Regions from separate parts of the Geobacillus sp. FJAT-46040 genome, predicted to be linked through region 1. Evidence: predicted binding sites of a transcription regulator. Region 1 holds the regulator's gene; the other holds the start of a gene.
The links. Region 1 encodes NrdR, which represses ribonucleotide reductase genes. Its sites were predicted from a motif close to AACACNATATATNGTGTT; they were not measured.

Region 1 (4,423 bases):
GAAACGTTAGCCCATTTAGTGAAATATGACTCAAACCACGGTAAATTTGACGGTGAGGTCATCGCCTTGGAAGACGGCCTGCTCGTCAACGGCAAAAAAGTGAGGCTGTTAAACTCGCGCGACCCGAAACAGCTGCCGTGGAAAGAGCTTGATATCGATATTGTGATTGAAGCGACCGGAAAATTCAACGATCGTGAAAAGGCGAGCCTTCACCTTGAGGCAGGGGCGAAGCGCGTCATTTTAACCGCCCCGGGCAAAAATGAAGATGTGACGATCGTTGTTGGCGTCAACGAGCATATGCTTGACATCGACCGCCATTTCATCATTTCGAACGCCTCGTGTACGACAAACTGTTTGGCTCCGGTCGTCAAAGTGCTCGATGAAGCGTTTGGGATTGAAAACGGCCTGATGACGACGGTTCACGCGTATACGAACGACCAAAAAAACATCGACAACCCGCATAAAGATTTGCGCCGCGCCCGCTCATGCGCGCAGTCGATCATCCCGACGACAACGGGAGCGGCGAAAGCGCTTGGCCTAGTGCTGCCGCATTTAAAAGGGAAGCTTCATGGCATGGCGCTCCGCGTCCCGACGCCGAACGTCTCGCTCGTCGACTTGGTCGTCGACTTGAAGCGCGATGTGACGGTTGATGAGGTGAACGAGGCGCTGATCCGCGCTGCCAACGGCCCATTGAAAGGCATCTTGGATTTCACGATGGAGCCGCTTGTCTCGATCGATTTCAATACGAATCCGCATTCTGCGATTATCGACGGCCTGTCGACGATGGTGATGGAAGGGCGAAAAGTGAAAGTGCTCGCTTGGTATGACAATGAATGGGGCTATTCGTGCCGCGTCGTTGATTTAGCCCATCTTGTCGCGGCCAAAATGAATGAGCGTCTCAGCGTCAATGCGTAACAGCGGTTCGATGTGAAGCGCGCCGCCTGCGCTATGGCTTTTGCGATCCGCACAAACGGATCGGGCCACGGTGCGGGAGTGGGCGCTTTTTCTCTTTTTTATGCAAAAAAAATTAAAAAAGCCTGTTGCAAAAACCCCCTAAACAAAGTATACTATGTCTCGTGAACTTCTTAACGGCAAGGGTAATGTGACTACTTAAAGGGTTAGGACCTCTTAGGACTAACTTTCCCCCGTGGTAGTTATACATGCCATTTTGCAACTCACCTTCTGTTTTTTTATTTGTTTGAGAAAATTGGTTAAAGGGGGATTCTTTTCATGGACACGATGGGTCGTCACGTTATCTCGGAACTTTGGGGATGCGACTTTGACAAACTGAATGATATTGATTTTATTGAAAAAACGTTCGTTGACGCCGCGTTAAAGTCGGGAGCGGAGATTCGCGAAGTGGCGTTCCATAAATTCGCTCCGCAAGGCGTAAGCGGGGTTGTCATTATTTCGGAATCGCATTTGACGATTCACACGTTTCCCGAACACGGCTATGCGAGCATTGATGTGTATACATGCGGCCATTTAGACCCGACGATTGCCGCCGATTACATTGCCGAAATGCTGGGCGCGCAAACGCGGGAAACGATTGAACTTCCGCGCGGCATGCGCCCGATCGAAGTGAAAAAGGCGCAGGCGCTGTAATTGGATAATGATAAACCGAAAGGAGCGTAAGCGAAACGCTCCTTTTTTTGCGCCCTCGGCGGTGCAACAGCGGCGAAAATCATGGTATGATGGAAGAAAAAGAATGACTAGGGAGACGTGGCAATGAGCATGTGGAAAACACTCAAATACGCCTTCACAAACCATTGTGAAACGCGGGAAAATCATGAAGATGAAGAGCTAAGAAGCCATTATTACAAAGCGACGAACCGCGCCGTCATCGATGCGGTCAAGGAGCTGCTCTCGTCGCTGCCCGGCGCCGAGCTCGTTTCTGTTTCCGAAGAGCGCGGCGAAATTTGTGCGCAAACAAAGCGCGGCAAAAAGTTGTTCATCGTCGCTACCGTCATTTCCGTGCGGCCGTTTGAAACGGCGGTCGACTTTTCCGCGACGACGGAGACGAAGCTATTGCCGTTTGATTTTGGGCATAGCCGGGCGGTCATTCTCGATTTGTATCGGAAGCTCGACGCCCGCCTGCCTTATATCGGTTCCGGACTGAACAGCTAACTATATCTTGTCTGCTTTCGTCCATTCCGGTATGATAGAAAATAAGAAGATCAACGGAGTGGATGTTATGCGATGTCCTTCATGCCATCATCAAGGCACGCGCGTGCTTGACTCGCGCCCGGTTGAAGAGGGTCGTTCGATCCGCCGCCGGCGGGAGTGCGAACAGTGCCATTATCGGTTTACGACGTTTGAGCGGATCGAGGAGCCGCCGCTGATTGTTGTGAAAAAAGAGGGAACGCGCGAAGAATTCAGCCGGGAGAAAATTTTGCGCGGCTTGATCAAAGCGTGCGAGAAGCGGCCGGTGGCGCTCGAGGAGCTTGAAAAAGTGACGCAGGAAATTGAGCGCGAACTGCGCAATCAAGGCGTCTCGGAAGTGAAAAGCGAAACGATCGGCGAAATGGTGATGGAGCGCCTGTCACACATCGATGAGGTCGCCTATGTCCGCTTCGCTTCCGTCTATCGGCAGTTTAAAGATATTAATGTGTTCATTGAAGAACTGAAAGAGCTGATCAAAAAAGGGCAACGGTAAAAAGGGCTTTGGCGTTAGGCGGCAAGCCCTTTTTTCAACGTCTTTTCGGCAGGAAAGGGGAGAGCCGGTTTGAAACGAATACGGCGGAATGGAAGGTCGGAGCGATGCAGCACCATTGGAAAGAGCTGATTGCTGTCGACCGTTATACCGTGCAAAGCCGTGGGGTGTTGCAAGAGGTGGACCGTAAAGTGCTGACGCTGCTTTACCAGCCGCTCATCGGCTGCCAGGCGTTGGCGCTTTATATGACGCTTTGGGGGGAGCTTGAGCTGCTTGACGGCCAGGAAGCGACCCATCATCGGCTTATGGCGCTCATGCAGTGCGGACTGCCGGACATTTACAGCGAACGGTTGAAACTCGAAGGAATCGGGCTGCTCAACACATACGTCCACGCTCCAGAGGCGGATGAACCGAAGCTGTTTCTTTATGAGCTGCGTCCGCCGCTGGCGCCAGACCAGTTTTTCCGCGACGAGATGTTGAGCGTTTTTTTGCACCGGCAAGTCGGCCGCCACTTGTTTATCCAGCTGAGCAACTTTTTTGCCCGTCCTTCCATTGATGAAACGAAATTCACCCAGGTGACGCGGTCGTTTTCCGACGTGTTTTCGGCCGTGCCCGCTGAACAAATCGTCGCCGGCCTCAGCGAAGAAGCCGGGCCCGAGCTGCTTGAAGGGAAGGATCACATCAGGCGGGATGAGGCGTCGTATGTGCTCGATGATGATGTATTCGACTTTGAGCTGTTTTTTGCCGGCCTGTCCAAGCAGCTTGTGCCGCGCCGGGCTGTGACAGCGAAAGTGAAGGAAGCGATTAAAAAGCTGGCGTTTTTATACGGCATTCCGCCGCTTGAGATGCAAAAACTGGTCCTTGGCGTCATCGATCCGGCCTATCATATCGATATTGACGCGTTGCGCCGGGCGGCGCGCGAATGGTATGAGCTCGAACATGGCGGTGTCGAGCCGCGCCTCGTCGAACGAGTGCAGCCGCTCGCCTACCGGACGATGGAAAACATCGAACCGCGCACAAAAGAGGAGCAACTAATGAAACAGCTGGAAACAATTTCCCCGCGCCAGCTGCTGAAAGAGATTTCAGGCGGCGCTGAGCCGTCGCTTGCTGATTTGCAGTTGATCGAAGACATTATGTTCCAGCAGCAGCTGCTCCCCGGAGTTGTCAACGTGCTCATTTATTATGTCATGCTCCGGACGAATATGAAGCTGTCGAAAAAATACGTAGAAAAAATCGCCAGCCATTGGGCGCGCAAAAAGGTGAAAACCGTGAAAGAAGCAATGGAACTGGCGAAAGAAGAGGCGAAAACATACCAAAACTGGGCGAACGAAAAGGAAAAAGGGACGCGGACGGTGCGCAAAGTCGTGCGCACGGAAATCGTCCCGGACTGGCTGAACATGGATTACAGCCAGCCGGATGATGATGATTTTGACGTCGAACAGGCGCGCAAAGAGCTTGAGGAACGGCTGAAAAAATACCGTGATGAATCATAGAGGGAAAAGCCATGGAACGAGTAAACCACCTGTTGCAGCGGTTGCTTGGCAATCAACGGTTTAAACAACGCTACGAACAAATGAAACGCTACATTTTGGAGCATCCGGACGTGCAGCCGTTTTTGCGGGCGCACGAACGGCAATTGTCGGCCGATGCGGTTGACCGCAGCTTGATGAAGCTGTATGAGTTCATCGAGCAGCACGGGAATTGCCGCCAATGTCCGGGCCTTGAGCGATGCAACAACATGCTGCCGGGGTACCATCCAAATTTGGTGGT
Region 2 (4,423 bases), 350 kb from region 1:
TGGAGGAAACGGGGCGCTATCTCGGCGTTGGATTGTTGCAGGTGATTTATGCGTACAATCCAGAAGCAGTCATCATCGGCGGTCCGATTGCCCAAGCGGGCGAGTATGTGATCGGTCCGGCGCGCCAAGAAGTGAGAAAGCGAATTCTCGTCAAAAAAGAAAGCGAGCCGTCCATCATCTCCTCCAAGCTGAAAGAGAAAAGCTGCGCCATCGGCGCGGCTGCTTCGGTGCTTGAGGCGGTCGTCCTGCCGCCGGAATTTGCGGCGGTCTAGCGCATGCGAAAAGAGGCGCCTGCCTGTTTGGGCAGAGCGCCTTTTTGGTTAACGGGCTACGCTTTTTTCTTCACTTTCCCGGTCCATGTTTTAAATCCGCCTTTTAAATGGTACAAGTCGCGGTATCCTTTTCGGTAGAGCATTTGCGCGGCTCGCCCGCTGCGCAGTCCGTTTTGGCAGTACAAATAGATCGGCTGGTCTTTGCGCAATTCTTTCATGCGCATGCGAAGCTGCGTGAGCGGGATGTTGCGAGCCCCTAAAATATGTCCAGCCGCAAACTCATCCGGTTCGCGGACGTCGACGAGTTGCGCTTTTCGATAACCGGCGCGGAACTCTTCCTCTGTCAATGCTTTGACAATTCTCTTCTGCCAGAAGTACGTAATGACGGAATACACGATGATTGCGCCGAGAATAATGAGCAATGCTTCCACCCGTCATGCCTCCTTTCGCTTCGTCTGCTATTTCCTATTATATAAAGTCGCCGCCGGGAAGCAAAGAGGTTTTCGCGATGCCATTTTTCTTTCCTTCACCGGCGTTGTTTGCTAAACTAATAAAGGCGGCCAAAAGCGTCCCGCCCCTTGGCGGTGGTCGACAAGCCGCCGCAGCGTTTAGAGTATGGAACAATAGAGAAGGTGGAACGATGGCAAAAGAAGTATGGCGCTTTATCGATTCCGGCTATTGCCCGCCGGCGTTCAATATGGCGCTCGATGAGGCGCTTCTCGATTGGCACAGCGAAGGCAAAATTCCGCCGACGGTCCGCTTTTATGGCTGGAATCCGCCGACGTTGTCGATTGGTTATTTCCAAAAAGTGGAGAAAGAAATTGATTTAGAGGCGGTCAAACGGCACGGCCTCGGCTTTGTCCGTCGGCCGACCGGCGGGCGCGGCGTCCTGCACGATAAAGAATTGACATACAGCGTGATCGTCTCCGAGTCGCACCCGGCGATGCCGAAGACGGTGACGGAAGCATACCGCGTCATTTCGCAAGGAATTTTAGAGGGATTTCGCTATCTTGGGTTGGATGCGTATTTTGCCGTGCCGAAAACGGAAGAAGAGAAGGCAGATTTGCGCAGCCCGCGCTCGGCCGTTTGTTTTGACGCGCCGTCATGGTACGAGCTTGTCGTTGAGGGGCGGAAAATCGCCGGCAGCGCGCAAACGCGGCAAAAAGGCGTCATTTTGCAGCACGGATCGATTTTGCTTGATCTGGACGAAGAGCTGCTGTTCAGCTTGTTTAAATATCCAAACGAGCGGGTGAAAGAGCGTCTGCAGCGCGATTTTAAAAAGAAGGCAGTCGCGATCAATGAGTTGACGAGCCGCACGGTGACGATCGAGGAAGCGAAAGAGGCGTTTTACAAAGGATTTGAAAAGGGATTGAACATCGTATTGGAACCGTACACGCTCACCGCCGAAGAGCGGGCGTACGTTGAAGAGCTGGCGCGGGCGAAATACGAAAGCGACGAATGGAACTTCAAGCGCTGAGCAGCGACGCGGTAAATCGTTCGTTTTCCGGCAAAAACAGCGGCACTCCCCCGTTTTTCTCCGCTTTTCGCCGTGTTTTGTTTTTTTGCTTGACAAAATGAAATCATTTGTTCTCTTTAACAATATATAGTATGATTTTCATAAAAAATCATACTATATATTGTTTTTTTCTGTTTGATATGGTAAGGTAGAGAAGACAGGACAACTTTGCCAAAAACATGAGAGATTATATAAAAGAGGAGAGATAGGAGAATGACGGTGGCGTCGTCCGAAAAAATGAAAATCAATATTGACAAGCTGAACGAGGATATCCGCCTATTTCCGCAAGTGCATCCGATTATGCCGGATATGCACATCACCCATAAAGGCGTATCCCGTTTGGTCATGCTTGACCGGTATTCATTCAAAGATACGGAAAAGCTGACGCTCACACCGGGCGATTTCGTCGTGTTGACGATCAAGGAGGACCCGAAATTCCCAGCCCGCGGTCTCGGTTTTATCGTCGATATTGACTGGGAGGCGAAAAAAGCGCGCGTGTTGATTGAAGACGAATACCGGCACGTGCTCGAAGGGGAAGAGGCGGAGACCGGCATTGTGGTTCGGTCGCTCGACATTATTGATAAGCCGCTCGAGATTTTCTATGAGCAAATCGCCAAGCGCAATGCGACTGGGCTGGCGGCGGTGGAAAAGACAGAAGAAAAGCGGAAAGAGTGGTTCGAAAAGTTTTATCAAGAGCTCGCAAGCTTGAATTTTGTTCCGGCCGGCCGTGTGTTGTACGGGGCGGGTTCGGGCAAGGAAGTGACGTATTTCAACTGCTATGTGATGCCGTTTGTGAAAGACTCGCGCGAAGGAATTTCCGAACATCGGAAGCAGGTGATGGAAATCATGAGCCGCGGCGGCGGCGTTGGGACGAACGGCTCGACATTGCGGCCGCGCCATACGCTTGCGCGCGGGGTGAACGGCAAATCGTCCGGGTCGGTCTCGTGGCTTGACGATATTGCGAAGCTGACCCACCTTGTCGAGCAAGGTGGCTCCCGCCGCGGCGCCCAAATGATTATGCTTGCTGACTGGCACCCGGACATTATCGAATTCATCGTCTCGAAAATGCAAAACCCGCGCATTTTGCGCTACCTGCTCGAAAATATGGAAGACGAAGGCATCAAAAAAGCAGCGCGCGACAAACTGAAATTTACGCCGCTCACCGAGCGGGAGCGGGCGATGTATGAAGCGATCGTCCGATACAAGAACGCGCCTGACTACGGCGGTTTCACTGAAGAAATCATCAAAGACGCCGAAGAAAAACTGCGCACCGGCGGTACATATACGGTGCACAACCCAGACTTTTTGACCGGTGCGAACATTTCCGTCTGCCTGACGAAAGAGTTCATGGAAGCGGTCGAAAAGGACGAAGAATACGCGCTCCGCTTCCCGGACGTGGAAACCTATTCCGAAGAGGAAATGCGCATTTACAACGAAAAATGGCATGAAGTCGGCGATGTACGCGAATGGGAGAAAATGGGCTATCGCGTCCGCGTCTACCGGAAAATCCGCGCCCGCGAACTGTGGAAGCTGATCAACATTTGCGCGACGTATTCAGCCGAGCCGGGCATTTTCTTCATCGACAACGCCAACGAAATGACGAACGCCCGCGCGTACGGGCAAAAAGTCGTTGCGACCAACCCGTGTGGGGAACAACCGTTGGCACCGTATTCGGTGTGCAATCTGGCCGCCATTAACTTGGCGAACATGGTGGACAAAGAACGGAAGGTCATTGACTACGAAAAACTGAAACGCACGGTCGAAATCGGGGTGCGGATGCAAGACAACGTCATTGACGCCACGCCGTACTTCCTTGAGGAAAACAAAAAACAAGCGCTCGGCGAGCGCCGCATCGGCCTTGGCGTCATGGGGCTTGCAGACTTGCTCATTTACTGCGAAAAAGCGTACGGCTCTGAGGAAGGAAACCAGCTTGTCGATGAGCTGTTCCGCACGATCGCCACGACCGCATACCGGGCATCGATCGAGCTGGCGAAAGAAAAAGGCAGCTTCCCGTTTCTTGTCGGCGAAACGGAGGAAGAGACGCGCAAGCTGCGTGAAGCGTTCATCAACACCGGCTACATGAAACGGATGCCGGAAGATATTCGTCAAGATATTTTGAAATACGGCATCCGCAACTCGCACTTGCTGACGGTGGCGCCGACAGGATCGACGGGAACGATGGTCGGCGTCTCAACCGGGCTTGAGCCGTACTTCTCGTTCTCGTACTACCGGAGCGGGCGCTTGGGCAAATTTATCGAAGTGAAAGCGGACATCGTCCAAGAATATTTGGACAAACACCCGGAAGCCGACCCGAACCACTTGCCGCCTTGGTTTGTGACGGCGATGGACTTGCCGCCGGAAGCGCACGCCGATGTGCAGTGCATCATTCAACGCTGGGTCGACTCGAGCTTGTCGAAAACGGTCAACGCGCCGAAGGGCTACACCGTCGAGCAAGTGCAAAAAGTGTACGAGCGTTTATGGCGCGGCGGCGCGAAAGGCGGCACCGTCTATGTCGACGGCAGCCGCGATGCGCAAGTGTTGACGTTAAAGGCTGAGGAGAATCAGATTGAAGAGCAACTTGAACTGCTTCCAGAGGAGCTCGAGGAAAAAGAGACGAAACGCCCCGTCGTGCTCG

Region 2: a site for NrdR is predicted at 1,899-1,916, ahead of CD000_RS03580 (vitamin B12-dependent ribonucleotide reductase). Genes of this name have one in related genera too.

The regions. Positions count from the first base shown of each region.
Region 1 covers NZ_NISS01000001.1:315,762-320,184, forward strand. The annotation lists gene CD000_RS01680 (glyceraldehyde-3-phosphate dehydrogenase) at 1-915, shown strand, start outside; gene speD (adenosylmethionine decarboxylase) at 1,231-1,605, shown strand; gene CD000_RS01690 (aminotransferase class IV) at 1,729-2,127, shown strand; gene nrdR (transcriptional regulator NrdR) at 2,195-2,656, shown strand; gene CD000_RS01700 (replication initiation and membrane attachment family protein) at 2,761-4,146, shown strand; gene dnaI (primosomal protein DnaI) at 4,158-4,423, shown strand, end outside.
Region 2 covers NZ_NISS01000001.1:661,242-665,664, forward strand. The annotation lists gene CD000_RS03565 (ROK family transcriptional regulator) at 1-272, shown strand, start outside; gene CD000_RS03570 (rhodanese-like domain-containing protein) at 329-703, opposite strand; gene CD000_RS03575 (lipoate--protein ligase family protein) at 913-1,749, shown strand; gene CD000_RS03580 (vitamin B12-dependent ribonucleotide reductase) at 2,002-4,423, shown strand, end outside.